3 regions of the Megasphaera stantonii genome follow, and region 3 is predicted to be linked to each of the others. Evidence: riboswitches for the same ligand, from Rfam matches in the RefSeq annotation. Region 3 holds a riboswitch; each other region holds the start of a gene.
The links. Region 3 has a riboswitch for S-adenosylmethionine ahead of metK (methionine adenosyltransferase). Riboswitches for the same ligand answer to the same signal wherever they lie in the genome.
Positions count from the first base shown of each region.

Region 1: it holds a riboswitch for S-adenosylmethionine, as region 3 does, so the genes downstream of both, DKB62_RS08035 (MetQ/NlpA family ABC transporter substrate-binding protein) here and metK (methionine adenosyltransferase) in region 3, are expected to answer to the same signal.
Region 2: it holds a riboswitch for S-adenosylmethionine, as region 3 does, so the genes downstream of both, DKB62_RS05530 (MetQ/NlpA family ABC transporter substrate-binding protein) here and metK (methionine adenosyltransferase) in region 3, are expected to answer to the same signal.

Region 1 covers NZ_CP029462.1:1,727,363-1,731,515, forward strand. The annotation lists gene DKB62_RS08025 (GNAT family N-acetyltransferase) at 1-412, opposite strand, end outside; gene DKB62_RS08030 (flavodoxin family protein) at 428-961, opposite strand; gene DKB62_RS08035 (MetQ/NlpA family ABC transporter substrate-binding protein) at 1,099-1,917, opposite strand; SAM riboswitch class I at 2,048-2,146, opposite strand; gene rbr (rubrerythrin) at 2,295-2,831, opposite strand; gene DKB62_RS08045 (hypothetical protein) at 2,977-3,489, opposite strand; gene DKB62_RS08050 (DUF1700 domain-containing protein) at 3,489-4,153, opposite strand, start outside.
Region 2 covers NZ_CP029462.1:1,177,562-1,181,714, forward strand. The annotation lists gene DKB62_RS05520 (hypothetical protein) at 1-1,396, shown strand, start outside; gene DKB62_RS05525 (C-GCAxxG-C-C family protein) at 1,448-1,870, opposite strand; SAM riboswitch class I at 2,037-2,132, shown strand; gene DKB62_RS05530 (MetQ/NlpA family ABC transporter substrate-binding protein) at 2,236-3,069, shown strand; gene metF (methylenetetrahydrofolate reductase [NAD(P)H]) at 3,219-4,082, shown strand; gene speC (ornithine decarboxylase) at 4,143-4,153, opposite strand, start outside.
Region 3 covers NZ_CP029462.1:78,617-82,769, forward strand. The annotation lists gene gmk (guanylate kinase) at 1-455, shown strand, start outside; gene rpoZ (DNA-directed RNA polymerase subunit omega) at 490-699, shown strand; gene coaBC (bifunctional phosphopantothenoylcysteine decarboxylase/phosphopantothenate--cysteine ligase CoaBC) at 720-1,934, shown strand; SAM riboswitch class I at 2,012-2,114, shown strand; gene metK (methionine adenosyltransferase) at 2,170-3,360, shown strand; gene priA (primosomal protein N') at 3,486-4,153, shown strand, end outside.

The sequences.
Region 1 (4,153 bases), 1.0 Mb from region 3:
CGGGCGTGACCGTGCCTTTGTAGAAGGGGACGGGCTCTCCTGCGACGGTTCCGCCCATTTTGCCGACGATGGCGACGGTCGTGTCGCGGGCTTCCATAAAAATGGAATCGATTCCTTGGGCGAAGAGTTCTGCAAAGGTAAAGGCTGCCAGCTTCGTGCCGATGTGCCGGCCCCGCAGGGCCTTCGTCACGATGAACCGGCCCCAATGGAGCTGACCGCCTTCATGCCAGGCGGCAGCCGTGCCGACGATGACGCCGTCCAGCTCGGCGACCCAGCACTGGGGCTCCATGGCTAGAAAGGCTTCAACGGCGTCCCGGGGGATAAGCTGCTCGCCGTGAAAGACGGCGGTCTGCAGGGCCATGACGGCTTCCATATCCTCGGTCCGGGCTTTTCTGTATCGTAATGATTCCATCAGTATCCTCCTGTTCTATACGTGAAGGCCGGCCTGGTAGGCTGCTTCCATGACCGGCAGGGTGCGGACGGCTCCGGCTTCCATGACGTTGGACGCGTACAGGCGGCCTTTGATTTCATACTGCTCGAAGTGCTCGACAAATCCGTCCAGGTCGCCGAGGGAGCGGGCGATGATGTCTTCGCCTAAGCCGGCGGAGACGATGTAGTATACTTCCTTGCGGCCGAGGTGCTGCCAAATGGGATAGGTACGGTCGATACAGGCCTTCATCTGGGCGCTGACGCCGTAAAAATAGACGGGTGTCGCCAGTACGACGACGTCAGCCTGCTGGAAGGCGCAGAGGATATTTTCCATGTCGTCCTTCTGGATGCAGGCTCCGCCGTTGCGCATACAGACGTCGCAGGCCCGGCAGAAGCCGATGCGTTTTTCCGCCAGGGGGATAAAGCGTACGCTGTGGCCCGCCTCTTCGGCTCCTTGCTGAAATTGGCGGCACAAGAGGTTCGTGTTTCCGTTTTTTCTGGGGCTGCCCGATAGGATTACGATGTGTTTCATTAGCTGTCATCTCCTTAACGCGTAGTTTCCTTTTACTATTTCATTATACTATATTATTTCCTGCAGCGTATAAGCGTATAACTAAAAACGGCATAGCCGCGAGGGGCTATGCCGTGGTGGCTCGATGTCCGTTTCTCTTAGAATGCCGGGAGAATCGTGCCTTGGAAGTGTTCGTTAATGAATTTTTTAATCGGTTCGGATTGGTAGATGGCCAGGACTTTTTTATACGTTTCGTTGTTGGCTTCATCTTCGCGGACGACCATGACGTTAGCGTACGGCGAATCCTTGTCTTCTACGAGGAGGGAATCCTTCTGCGGGTTTAAGCCGGCCGGGATGGCGTAGTTCGTGTTGACGCAGGCCAGGTCCGTGTCGTCAAGGGAACGGGGAATCTGAGCGGCGTCGAGCTCGATGAATTCGAGGTGCTTCGGATTGTTTACGATATCCGGTACGGAGGCGTCGACGGAGGTTCCGTTTTTCAGGGTGATGAGGCCGACTTGCTGCAGGAGCAGGAGGGCGCGGCCGCCGTTGGTCGGGTCGTTCGGAATGGTAACCTTAGCGCCGTCGGCGACTTCGCTGATGTTTTTATATTTGTGGGAATATACGGCCATGGGCAGGATAATGGTCTTGCCGATGGAGGTCAGCTTCATGCCCTGGTTTTTGACGACGTTGTCGAGGTAGGGCTGATGCTGCATGGAGTTCATGTCCAAATCGCCTTCGGCCAAGGCTTTGTTGGGCTGTACGAAATCGTTGAATTCGACGACCTTGATGGTCAGGCCTTGTTTTTCTGCTTCTTTGGCTACTTGTTCCATGACTTCCGCATGGGGGCCGGCCGTTACGCCGATGGCGATTTCCTTTTTGTCGGCCGAGCCGCTGTCGGAGCTGCCGCAGCCGGCGGCGAATACGCAGGTCGCGGCGATGAGGGCCGCTGCAAGAAGTTTTTTGATAGAAGAGTTCATGAGTTGTTCATCCTTTCTGATACTGAATCAATCACATGGCAAGAGGCAGGACGGCCTGCCATAGGATGGGCCGGCGACGATACGGGTAAAAAGAAAAGCCGTCGACAGATGACGGCTTTGATTACGTATGTGTTCATCTGTCGGATGTATCCGCTGGACTTGGCACCTATCCCATTTGGGGGTTGCCGCAGCGTCATAGGGCCATTCCCTCGGCTGCTCTTGATGAAATCAATATATGATTGTTGATAAAAATCATACCATCTCTCGCACCGAATGTCAATATTTTGGCGGCAGAATTTTTCCGACGACAAAAGACGGAGGCAGGATTCCTGCCTCCGCTTTCGGATGTGTGATGGTGTCTCGTTATATATGGTGGTTTAGTAGTTATCGTTTTTCAGTTCAAAAAACGCTTGCGGATGCGCGCAGACCGGGCATACTTCCGGAGCTTCTTCGCCTTCGACGATAAATCCGCAGTTGCGGCATACCCATGTTTTCGTCGCCGGTTTCTTGAAGACCGTGCCGTTTTCGATGTTGGCCAGGAGGGCCAGGTAGCGTTCTTCGTGGTGTTTTTCGATTTCCGCTACTTTTTCAAACAAGTAGGCGATGTGTTCGAAGCCTTCTTCTCTGGCTTCTTTGGCGAAGGTCGGGTACATTTCCGTCCATTCGTAGTGTTCGCCGGCAGCGGCGTCTTTCAAGGCGTCGATGTCGTTCGGCATGCCGTCGTTGAGCAGTTTGAACCAGATTTTAGCGTGTTCTTTTTCGTTGTTGGCCGTTTCTTCAAAGAAGGCCTTGATCTGTTCGTAGCCGGCTTTTTTCGCTACGCTTGCGTAATAGGTGTATTTATTTCTTGCCTGGGATTCGCCGGCAAATGCTGCCATTAAGTTTTTTTCAGTTTTGCTTCCCTTTAATTCCATATCGATACCTCCATGATTTCATACGTAAACTCGCAGCCTATGCTGCCTCTTGTCAGGTCTCGTTCCTGACCTCTGAGTACATTATACTCTATTTGCAAAATAAAATCAATGGATAATAATTATTTTTTAATAAAATATGGAAAAATTATTCTTTCACTGTGTCCGACTCAGATCGCCGCGGTTCTTTGGCATCGGCAGTGCGTTTCGATTCCGTGTCCTTGCTGCTTTCGCGGGATACGGAACGCTTCGGCTCGGAAACAGCCTGTTCGGCATCTTCGGCCTTAGAGGAAAGCCTGCTTTCGGCTTCCTTTTTTATGGCGTCGATGTCGGCGTGGGACGAGGAGAACGTTTCGAGGGTGTCGTTCAGCGTGTCGGACAAGGTGCTCTGCGTATCCTTTGCCGTGTCGCTCAGGTCGCCGTACTTTTCCTTGAGATGGGCTTCCAGCTCGCTGGCCGGGCCGGGATACATCGTTTTCAGCCGTTCGAAGAGCTCGGCCTTCGAGGCGTTTCCCCGCTTGACCGCTTCTTCGAAGGCCTTGTATTCCTGATAATAGGCAAGCCAGCGCTGGAGGCGGGCGTAGTCGTTGCTCAGGAACGACTGGACGCTGAGAAAGGAAAAGACCAGCGTCAGGACGAGGCATATGACGACTTTTCCCATTATCCGTCCCTCCTTTGCGGGTTTCTGGCATTGCGGGCCGTGCGGTGGCAGGCCTGGCTGGCGTACGACGCAGTCAGGGCCGCGAACAGCAGGGCCAGGACGGCGAAGGCCATCGTCGAGACGGACAGCGTCGGCAGGGGCAGCAAATCCGAGAAGATATACGGCGGCAGGCTGTATACGGCGATGGAGGCGAGGAGCGCCAGGGCGAAAGCGAAGAATAGTATGGTGCTGACGATATTGAACAAGGCCCCGAATATGTCTAAAAAGGGGCTGGCAATGGCCTTTGCCGCCTGGGGGATGGCTGCCTTGTCATTCCACTGCAGCTCGTCTTCACCGGCTGTCCGTTTTGTAGGACCTTTCGCCTTAGGACGCTGGGGCTGCTCGGCGTAGGCATCGTAGTTTCGGGGCGGCTCGGGCTGCGGCATGGGATAGTAGGCTTCCCTGATTTTGGGGCGGCGGCGATGGGCCGGGTCTTTTTCCCAATCGTAGAATTGGGACGGCTTGGCAGGGGCAGCCTCGGGCGCTTCCTGTGCCGGCGCGTCGGCGGAGCCGGTCATGCTGAGATTGTCTTCCGGCACGATGGGCTTGCCGATATAGTAGCGGTATATGTTTTTAGGATGGCCCAGCTTGGCGCATACTTCTTCTTCCGTCAGGCCCTTTTTCG
Region 2 (4,153 bases), 1.1 Mb from region 3:
CTTTCAGATTCCCATGCAGGCCGACATGGCCGCTTCCCTGAATCAATGGAAGCAGGAAGACCGGCAGAACGGCTTCACCGTCGAAGATACGGCAAACGGCTACCGGTCCAGCAAAACCTACGCCGGCATACAGGATATTGCCGATACAGGCGGCGAATTCTGGACGCCCGACCCGGAATACGGTGAAATCCGGCTGCACAAGGGCCTCTTGTATGACTATTATTCCATCCATACGCGGATCAAGGGACAGGAAAACGCCGCCCTGCCACAGGCCCATTACGAAGACAATATTCCCAATTTCTTCCAGGTACCGTCCAGCGTCGACGTCTGGAGCTATTTGGAATACCGTAAGCAGGCTGAACGGGAAGCGGCCCAGCTCAACGAAATCCATAACCAGGCCGTCGCCGCAGCCGTCAACTCGGCGTCTCTCGACTTTACGATGCACCTGCCCATGGCCGTCGACGCCACAAACGCCGACCAGGTCCTCGACGACGGCAAGACCCTCGTCTGGGATTTGAAGCCGGCCTTTATCAACACCCAGGGCGCCTCGGCAGGCCAGGATATTCACATGCAGGCCCAGTTCCGCATTTTCCATCAGACGACAGCCATCCTGTTAGGCGTCGTCTGCGCGGCCCTCGTCATCGCGGCGATTGTCTGCGCCGTCCTCGTCAAGCGCAAGCAGCCGACGGGACAATCCAAGCCCTATCTCATCGGCCTGGCCGTCTCCATCGTCTGCCTCGTCGGCTTAGGCGGCCTCGTCCAATCGGCTACGGCAACGCAGGTCACCTTCTCCGACAGCGACCGCATCATCAGCAAAGCGTTGCCAGAAGGCTCAGCCTATCAAACACTTCCGTCCCCCAACAGCCTGGACACCGCCAAGGCAATGGCTGAAGACCATACTCTCCATGGTGAAGTCGTGGCTGTTTCCGAAGAAGATGACGACGGCTACCTAGCATTGTTCCAGACGACAGCCGGCCCTTGTTTCGTCATTGCCGACAAAGCCAGTGATTCCATTGCCGTTGTGCCATTCAAACAGTCGCTCATCCATTTCCGCACACAGTACACCCAGTTCTCGAACGGTAAAAAGAGCTATTACCCCCTTACCTTTATCATGGCCCGGCAGAATGACACGAAAGATAGCCCTGACGTAAAACTAGGCATCTGGCAAAACGACATGCATCAAATTCCCACATACGTTCTCATTGAACCCGATGAAAACGATGTCATCCACGTTGACGGAAATCCGTCTTCAGCTTGGAACACCCTTACGCCATCGCATTATCAAGTGCCAATGAAAGATGAAATAAATATCCGCATGGCCAAGATTTTTGCCAACCACATTGACAGCCTGAGCAAGGACGTCCGGGCCCGCGACGTCATCCTGCCGAATAAATAAATACGCACAAAAAGACCTCGTACGACGCCGTACGAGGTCTTTTCCATGTCTTTATTTTTTAAGCAATCCCTTTTCTTCTATAAAGGCCGCCAGGAGCTCCGCCGTACCGACCATGAGCTCCGGACAGGATACGGGGCCGCCGTTGGCCGGGCTCTTGAGGACGCGGCAGCACGACGCGTGGAACTTACCCATCCACAGCTGATAAAATTCCTTTACGGGAGCGTAGATTTCCGCCTTGGTCTTTTCTTCCGGCGTATTGCGGCCTACGAGAAGGCCCAGGATATGGCAGGCGCCGTTCAGGGCGCCGCAGAGACAGCCCGAGCCGCCGACGCCGCCGCCCATGACCGATACCATGCGGAACACGTCGTCCGACAGGTTGAGGCCGTAATATTCATTGCAGGCCTTTAATACCGTTTCGGAACAGTTATTACCGCCTTGCTGGTATTTTTTTACTACGTCTTGAATCGATTCCATTTCGTATTACCTCCTAATGCAATATCTCGTCCTTTGATTATATCACATTTTTGCCGTTCTGCCCGTTACTTTCGTTCTCGTCATATCAGGCCGGCAGGCTATGCAAATATAGCAATTTGACAAATCTGAGATTCATGATACACTATGTTCAAGACAATTTTACATCCTTTTATCCAGAGCGGCGGAGGGACTGGCCCAATGAAGCCCGGCAACCGATAACGACGGTGCTAATTCCTGCGGATTGATTTCCGAGAGATAAAGACCCTGCGACGATACCTCTTTCTCTTGGGAAAGGGGCTTTTTTCATGGGATAAAAGGCTAAACGGTCTTACGCCATATCATTTTATATTTAGGAGGAATCATTTATGAAGCATTTCAAAAAACTTACCGTCCTGGCCGCTGCGGCTCTCTGTGCGCTGGCCGTATTGGCCGCCGGCTGCGGCAGCGACGCCCCGGCAGGCGGCAAAGAGTCGACGCAGAATAAGGTCCTGACCGTCGGCGCGACGCCCGTTCCCCACGCGGAAATCTTAAACGAAATCAAGCCCCTCTTAGCCAAGGACGGCATCGATTTGAAGATCATCGAATTTACAGATTACGTCAAGCCGAATCTGGCCCTGAACGACAAGGAGCTGGACGCCAACTTCTTCCAGCACGGCCCCTACATGGAAACGTTCAATAAAGAACACGGCACGCAGCTCAAGGCCATCTGCAAGGTCCACATCGAGCCGATGGGCATTTACTCCCATAAAGTCGCCAAACTGGACGAATTGGCAAACGGCGCGAAGGTCGCCATCCCCAACGACCCGACCAACGGCGGCCGTGCTTTGCTCATCCTGCAGAAGGCCGGCCTGATTTCCCTGAAGGATAACGGCAGCATCACCTCTACGGTACAGGACATCGTGAAAAACGACAAAAACCTCCAGTTCGTCGAATTGGAAGCCGCCCAGATTCCCCGCTCCATTGACGACGTAGACATCGCCGTCATCAACACGAACTTCGCCATGGAAGCCGGCCTCAATCCGCTGAAGGACGCGATTTTCCTCGAAGATAAAGACTCGCCGTACGCTAACATCTTAGCCATCCACGAAGGCGACGAAAACCGCCCGGAAATCCAGGCTCTCGTCAAAGCCCTCCAGTCTCCGGAAGTGAAGAAATTCATCGAAGACAAATACCAGGGAGCCATTCTGCCCAGCTTCTAATACAACACACATATATATTCATGCAAAAGGGCCTCGTTCCAGGCCCTTTTGTTATACATACGGCCATACTTCATGATATAATATAAACAAAAACACGCGGCTGTACTCGTGCTTACCCCCTGTCAGCTATGCAGCAAGGAGCAATATATATGCGCACAAATGAATTATTTGCCAAAAAAACAGTCTTTTCCTTTGAAGTCTTCCCGCCCAAGCCGGATACGCCCATCGAGACGATTTACGCCGCTTTAGACGAGCTGAGCCAGCTTTATCCCGATTTCATCAGTGTCACCTGCGGCGCCAGCGGAAGCGGCAGCGGCGGCAACCGCACCGTCGAAGTGGCCTCGGCTATCAAGCACACCTACGGCTGTGAAACGGCGGCTCATATGCCCTGCATTTACCTGACTGAAGACGACGCCCTGCGCACGTTGGACGCGCTGAAAAAGGCGGGCATCGAAAATATCCTGGCCCTGCGGGGCGACGAAACGCCGGGCCGCGAACGGGCCCATGTCTTCGAACATGCCAGCGACCTCGTAGCCTTCATCAAGCAGAACGCCCCGGAATTCAACGTCATCGGCGCCTGCTATCCCGAAGGCCATGCGGAAGCCCAGACCATGGCCGCCGACATCCGCAACTTAAAGACGAAGGTCGACGCCGGCGCCAGCGAGCTCATTTCCCAGCTCTTCTTCGACAACGCCACCTTCTACCGCTTCCTCGAACGGTGCGAAATCGCCGGCATCAGCGTCCCCATCGAAGCGGGCATCATGCCTGTCACCAATAAGAAGCAAATCGAACGGATGGTGTCCCTGTGCGGCGCGACCTTGCCGGTCAAGTTCCAGCGGGCCATCGCAAAATACGGCGACAATGCCGAAGCCATGCGGGATATCGGCATCGCCTACGCCATCGACCAGATCGCCGACCTTTTGGCTAACGGTGTCGACGGCATCCACGTCTACACGATGAACAACCCCTATATCGCCAAGAAGATTACAGAAGCCGTAAAAAATCTATTATAAGAAATCCAAAAAAGCCCTGTACAGCATCGCTGCACAGGGCTTTTAGTTTACCATATCGTTTTATTCTTTCA
Region 3 (4,153 bases):
ATTTTACCGACAACGGCCGTTTTGAAGAGCTGCTGAAGGAAGACGCGTTTCTGGAACACGCCAAGGTATACGACCATTATTACGGCACGCCGAAGGAATACGTATACCAGATGCTCCGCCAGGGCAACCACGTCATGCTGGAAATCGACATTCAGGGAGCTATGCAGGTAAAGGAAAAGTATCCCCAAGGCGTCTTTATCTACATCGTGCCGCCGAGTAAGGCCGTTCTGGAAGAGCGGCTCCGGGGACGCCATACCGACTCGGATGAAGTCATCGCCGCGCGGCTGGCGAAGGCCCGGAACGAGCTGGAATGGATTGATAAATACGACTATGTCATCGTCAACGATGATCTGGGCGAAGCGATTCAGAAGGCCGCCGCCGTGCTGAAAGCCGAGGAGTGCAGAGTTATGCGCAACGCCAACTGTATCGAAGAGACCAAGCAGGCGTATCAATAGAAATTTGTATGCAGTAAAGAGGAGAGATGTTCTTATGTTGATCAAACCGACGTTGGAATCGTTAATGAAAAAAGTAGACAGCAAATACACCTTAGTCACGCTGGCGGCAAAACGGGCCCGCGAATTGACGGACGGCGACGAACCGCTCGTAGATGTAGAAACGACGCGCGTCGTTTCCATCGCGATGGAAGAAATCGATCAGGGCAAGATTACCTATGAAAAGCCTCAGGGCGGCATTAAATAATTGCGGAGGATATCATCGCCATGTTATTAGAAAACAAGAAAATCGTCTTGGCCATCAGCGGCGGCATCGCCGCGTTTAAGGCAGCTGAAATCGCCAGCATGCTGCGCAAGCGCGGCGCTGAAGTCAAGTGCATTATGACCGAACATGCGACGGAGTTTATTACGCCGCTGACGATGAGGGAAATTTCCGGCAACCCCGTCGCCGTATCCATGTTCAGCGATATTCCCGAATTTAACGTCGAGCACATCGCCCTGGCCCAGTGGGCCGACGTGTTCGTCATCGCTCCGGCTACAGCCAACGTCATCGGCAAAATTGCCGGCGGCATCGCCGACGATATGCTGACGACGACGGTCATGGCTACGACGGCTCCCGTCGTCATCGCCCCGGCTATGAACAGCAACATGTATATGAACCCCATCGTACAGAAAAATATCGCCGCCCTCAAGGAGTACGGCTATGAAATCATCGAGCCCGCTACAGGTCATTTGGCCTGCGGCGTCACCGGCGTCGGCCGTCTGCCCGAACCGGAAGACATTGTCGACTACGTCGAATTTACAGCCTGCCGGACGAGCCTGCTGAAAGGGAAGAAGGTCATCGTCACGGCCGGCGGCACGCGCGAACCTATCGACCCGGTCCGCTTTATCGGCAACCATTCCAGCGGCCGCATGGGCTTTGCCATCGCTAAAGCCGCAGCCTTTGCCGGCGCAGACGTCACCTTGGTCGCCGGCAGCAATGACCATCTGAAGACGCCGGCCGGCGTAGCGCGCCGCATCGACGTAGGCAGCACCAACGACATGAAGGCCGCCGTCGATTCGTATTACGACGACTGCGATCTGGTCATCAAGTCGGCTGCTGTCGCCGATTACCGTTCGGCTCATCCGGCAGCGAATAAGATCAAGAAATCCGACGAAACGCTGACCTTGACGATGGCTAAAAACCCGGACATCCTGTACGGCTTGGGCCAGCGCAAGGCCCATCAGGTTCTCATCGGCTTTGCTGCCGAAACAACGAACCTCATCGAGTACGGCACGGCTAAGTTAAAGAAGAAGAACCTCGACATGCTCGTCGCCAACGACGTCAGCGCCGAAGGGGCCGGCTTCCAGGGCACGACGAATATCGCCACCTTCCTGTTCCCTGACGGCTCGATGGAAAAGCTCGAGAAAATGGACAAGGAAGACCTGGCGGCGGTCATCGTAGAACGGGCCGCGGCGATTTTAGCCAAAAAAAATCAGTAATCGAGGCCATGATTTTTCGAATAGGTCTTGCATAATTCCTCTTGTTAGTATACAATAGGTCAAGTGAATAAAATATTTAACCATCAAGAGCTGTGGAGGGATTGGCCCGATGATGCAGCAGCAACCTTCAGTGAATGAAAGGTGCTAAATCCAACAGTGTAGCGTACTGAAAGATGGGCTGATACATACCCCTCTTTTCAGAGGGGATTTTTTTTGAACGCATAAGGAGGATATAATGGCAAAGAATCGTGAATTTTTTACGTCTGAATCCGTAACCGAAGGCCATCCCGACAAAATGGCCGACCAAATTTCTGACGGCATTTTGGATGCAATTTTGGAAAAAGATAAAAACGCCCGCGTCGCCTGCGAAACCCTCGTAACGACAGGTATGGTACACGTCGTAGGCGAAATCTCTACGACGTGCTACGTAGATATTCCGCACATCGTACGCGAAACGGTCCGCAATATCGGTTATACCCGCGCAAAATACGGCTTTGACTGCGATACGTGCGGCGTCCTCGTTTCCCTGGACGAACAGTCCCCGGACATCGCCATGGGCGTTGACGAAGCGCAGGAAAAGAAATCCGGCACGACGGATAAATTCGACTCGATCGGCGCCGGCGACCAGGGCATGATGTTCGGCTACGCGACGAACGAAACGGACGACTACATGCCGCTGCCGATTTCTCTGGCTCACCGCCTGTCCCGCCGTCTGGCCAAGGTCCGCAAGGACGGCACGCTGCCGTACCTCCGTCCGGACGGAAAGACGCAGGTAACGGTCGAATACGAAGACGGCAAGCCTGTCCGCATCGACACCATCGTCATTTCGGCTCAGCACAGCCCGGAAGTTACGCGCGAACAGATTGAAAAAGATTTGCTCGAATACGTCATCAAACCGGAACTTCCCGAAGGCTTGTTCGATGACCAGACGAAACTGTTCATCAACCCGACAGGCCGCTTCGTCATCGGCGGTCCTCAGGGCGACTCCGGCCTTACGGGCCGCAAGATCATCGTCGATACCTACGGCGGCATGGCTCGTCACGGCGGCGGCGCTTTCTCCGGCAAGGACCCCACAAAGGTAGACCGCTCGGCAGCTTATGCAGCCCGCTATGTGGCGAAGAACATCGTAGCCGCAGGCTTGGCGGATAAATGCGAAATCCAGCTGGCCTATGCCATCGGCGTAGCCCATCCCGTTTCTATCCACGTAGAAACCTTCGGTACGGGCAAAGTCGAAAACGAAAAGATTGTCGAATTGATCCGCAAACACTTCGACCTCCGTCCGGCCGGCATCATCGAAATGCTCGACTTGCAGCGCCCGATTTACAAACAGACGGCCGCTTACGGTCATTTCGGCCGCAACGATCTGAACCTGCCTTGGGAACAGCTTGATAAAGCCGACGTTCTCCGTCAGGAAGCCGGCTTATAAAACTGGGCCATCTCAGAGGAATCATGCCTTCCAGGTGGCATGGCTGAATTAAATATGATACAATGTATAGGGGCTTGCTTCGTCAAGTCCCTATCTTTATGTTATACAAACGCAGGAGCAGGGCTATGGTAGCAGACATCATCATCAATACGACGGCCAAACGGCTGCAGCAGACCTTTTCCTATATCGTCCCGGACGGCATGGCTGTGCACGTCGGCAGCCGCGTGCAGGTTCCCTTTGGACGGCGGCAGGAAGAAGGAATCGTCGTCGCCGTCAGCGAGAGGAATGCAGGCGAATATGCATACGAGCTCAAGCCGATCAGCACCGTGCTGTCGGCGCAGGCGGGGTTTCAGGAAGAAATGATCGAAACGGCTTCCTGGATCAGCCGGTATTATCTCTGCAACCTTGCCGACGCCCTCCGCCTGTTCATGATAGAAAAGAAAGGGCTGGAAGTCCGTCTGTATGTTACGGTTGGAACGAAGGCTCCCGCGTCGGCGGAAGACGCCGATGTCGCTGCGTACGTCCAAGCGAAAGGCCAGGTGGAAAAAGCGGCGCTGTCGCGGAAATTCGGTGCCAGGCGAGTAGACGATTTGCTTGCGGCAGGCGTACTGCAGGTAGAGAAGGGCTGGAAAAATAAAATATCCGATAAAACGGAAAAGTGGTTATCTTTTGTGCGGGATGATGCCGAGGGCCTGCTGGCGAACCGGCGGCGGCAGGCGGCCTTGCTGGCTGAATTGAAGCAAGCAGGCAGTGCGCCCGTATCTGCTTTTATCGGAAAAGGATACAGTGCCGA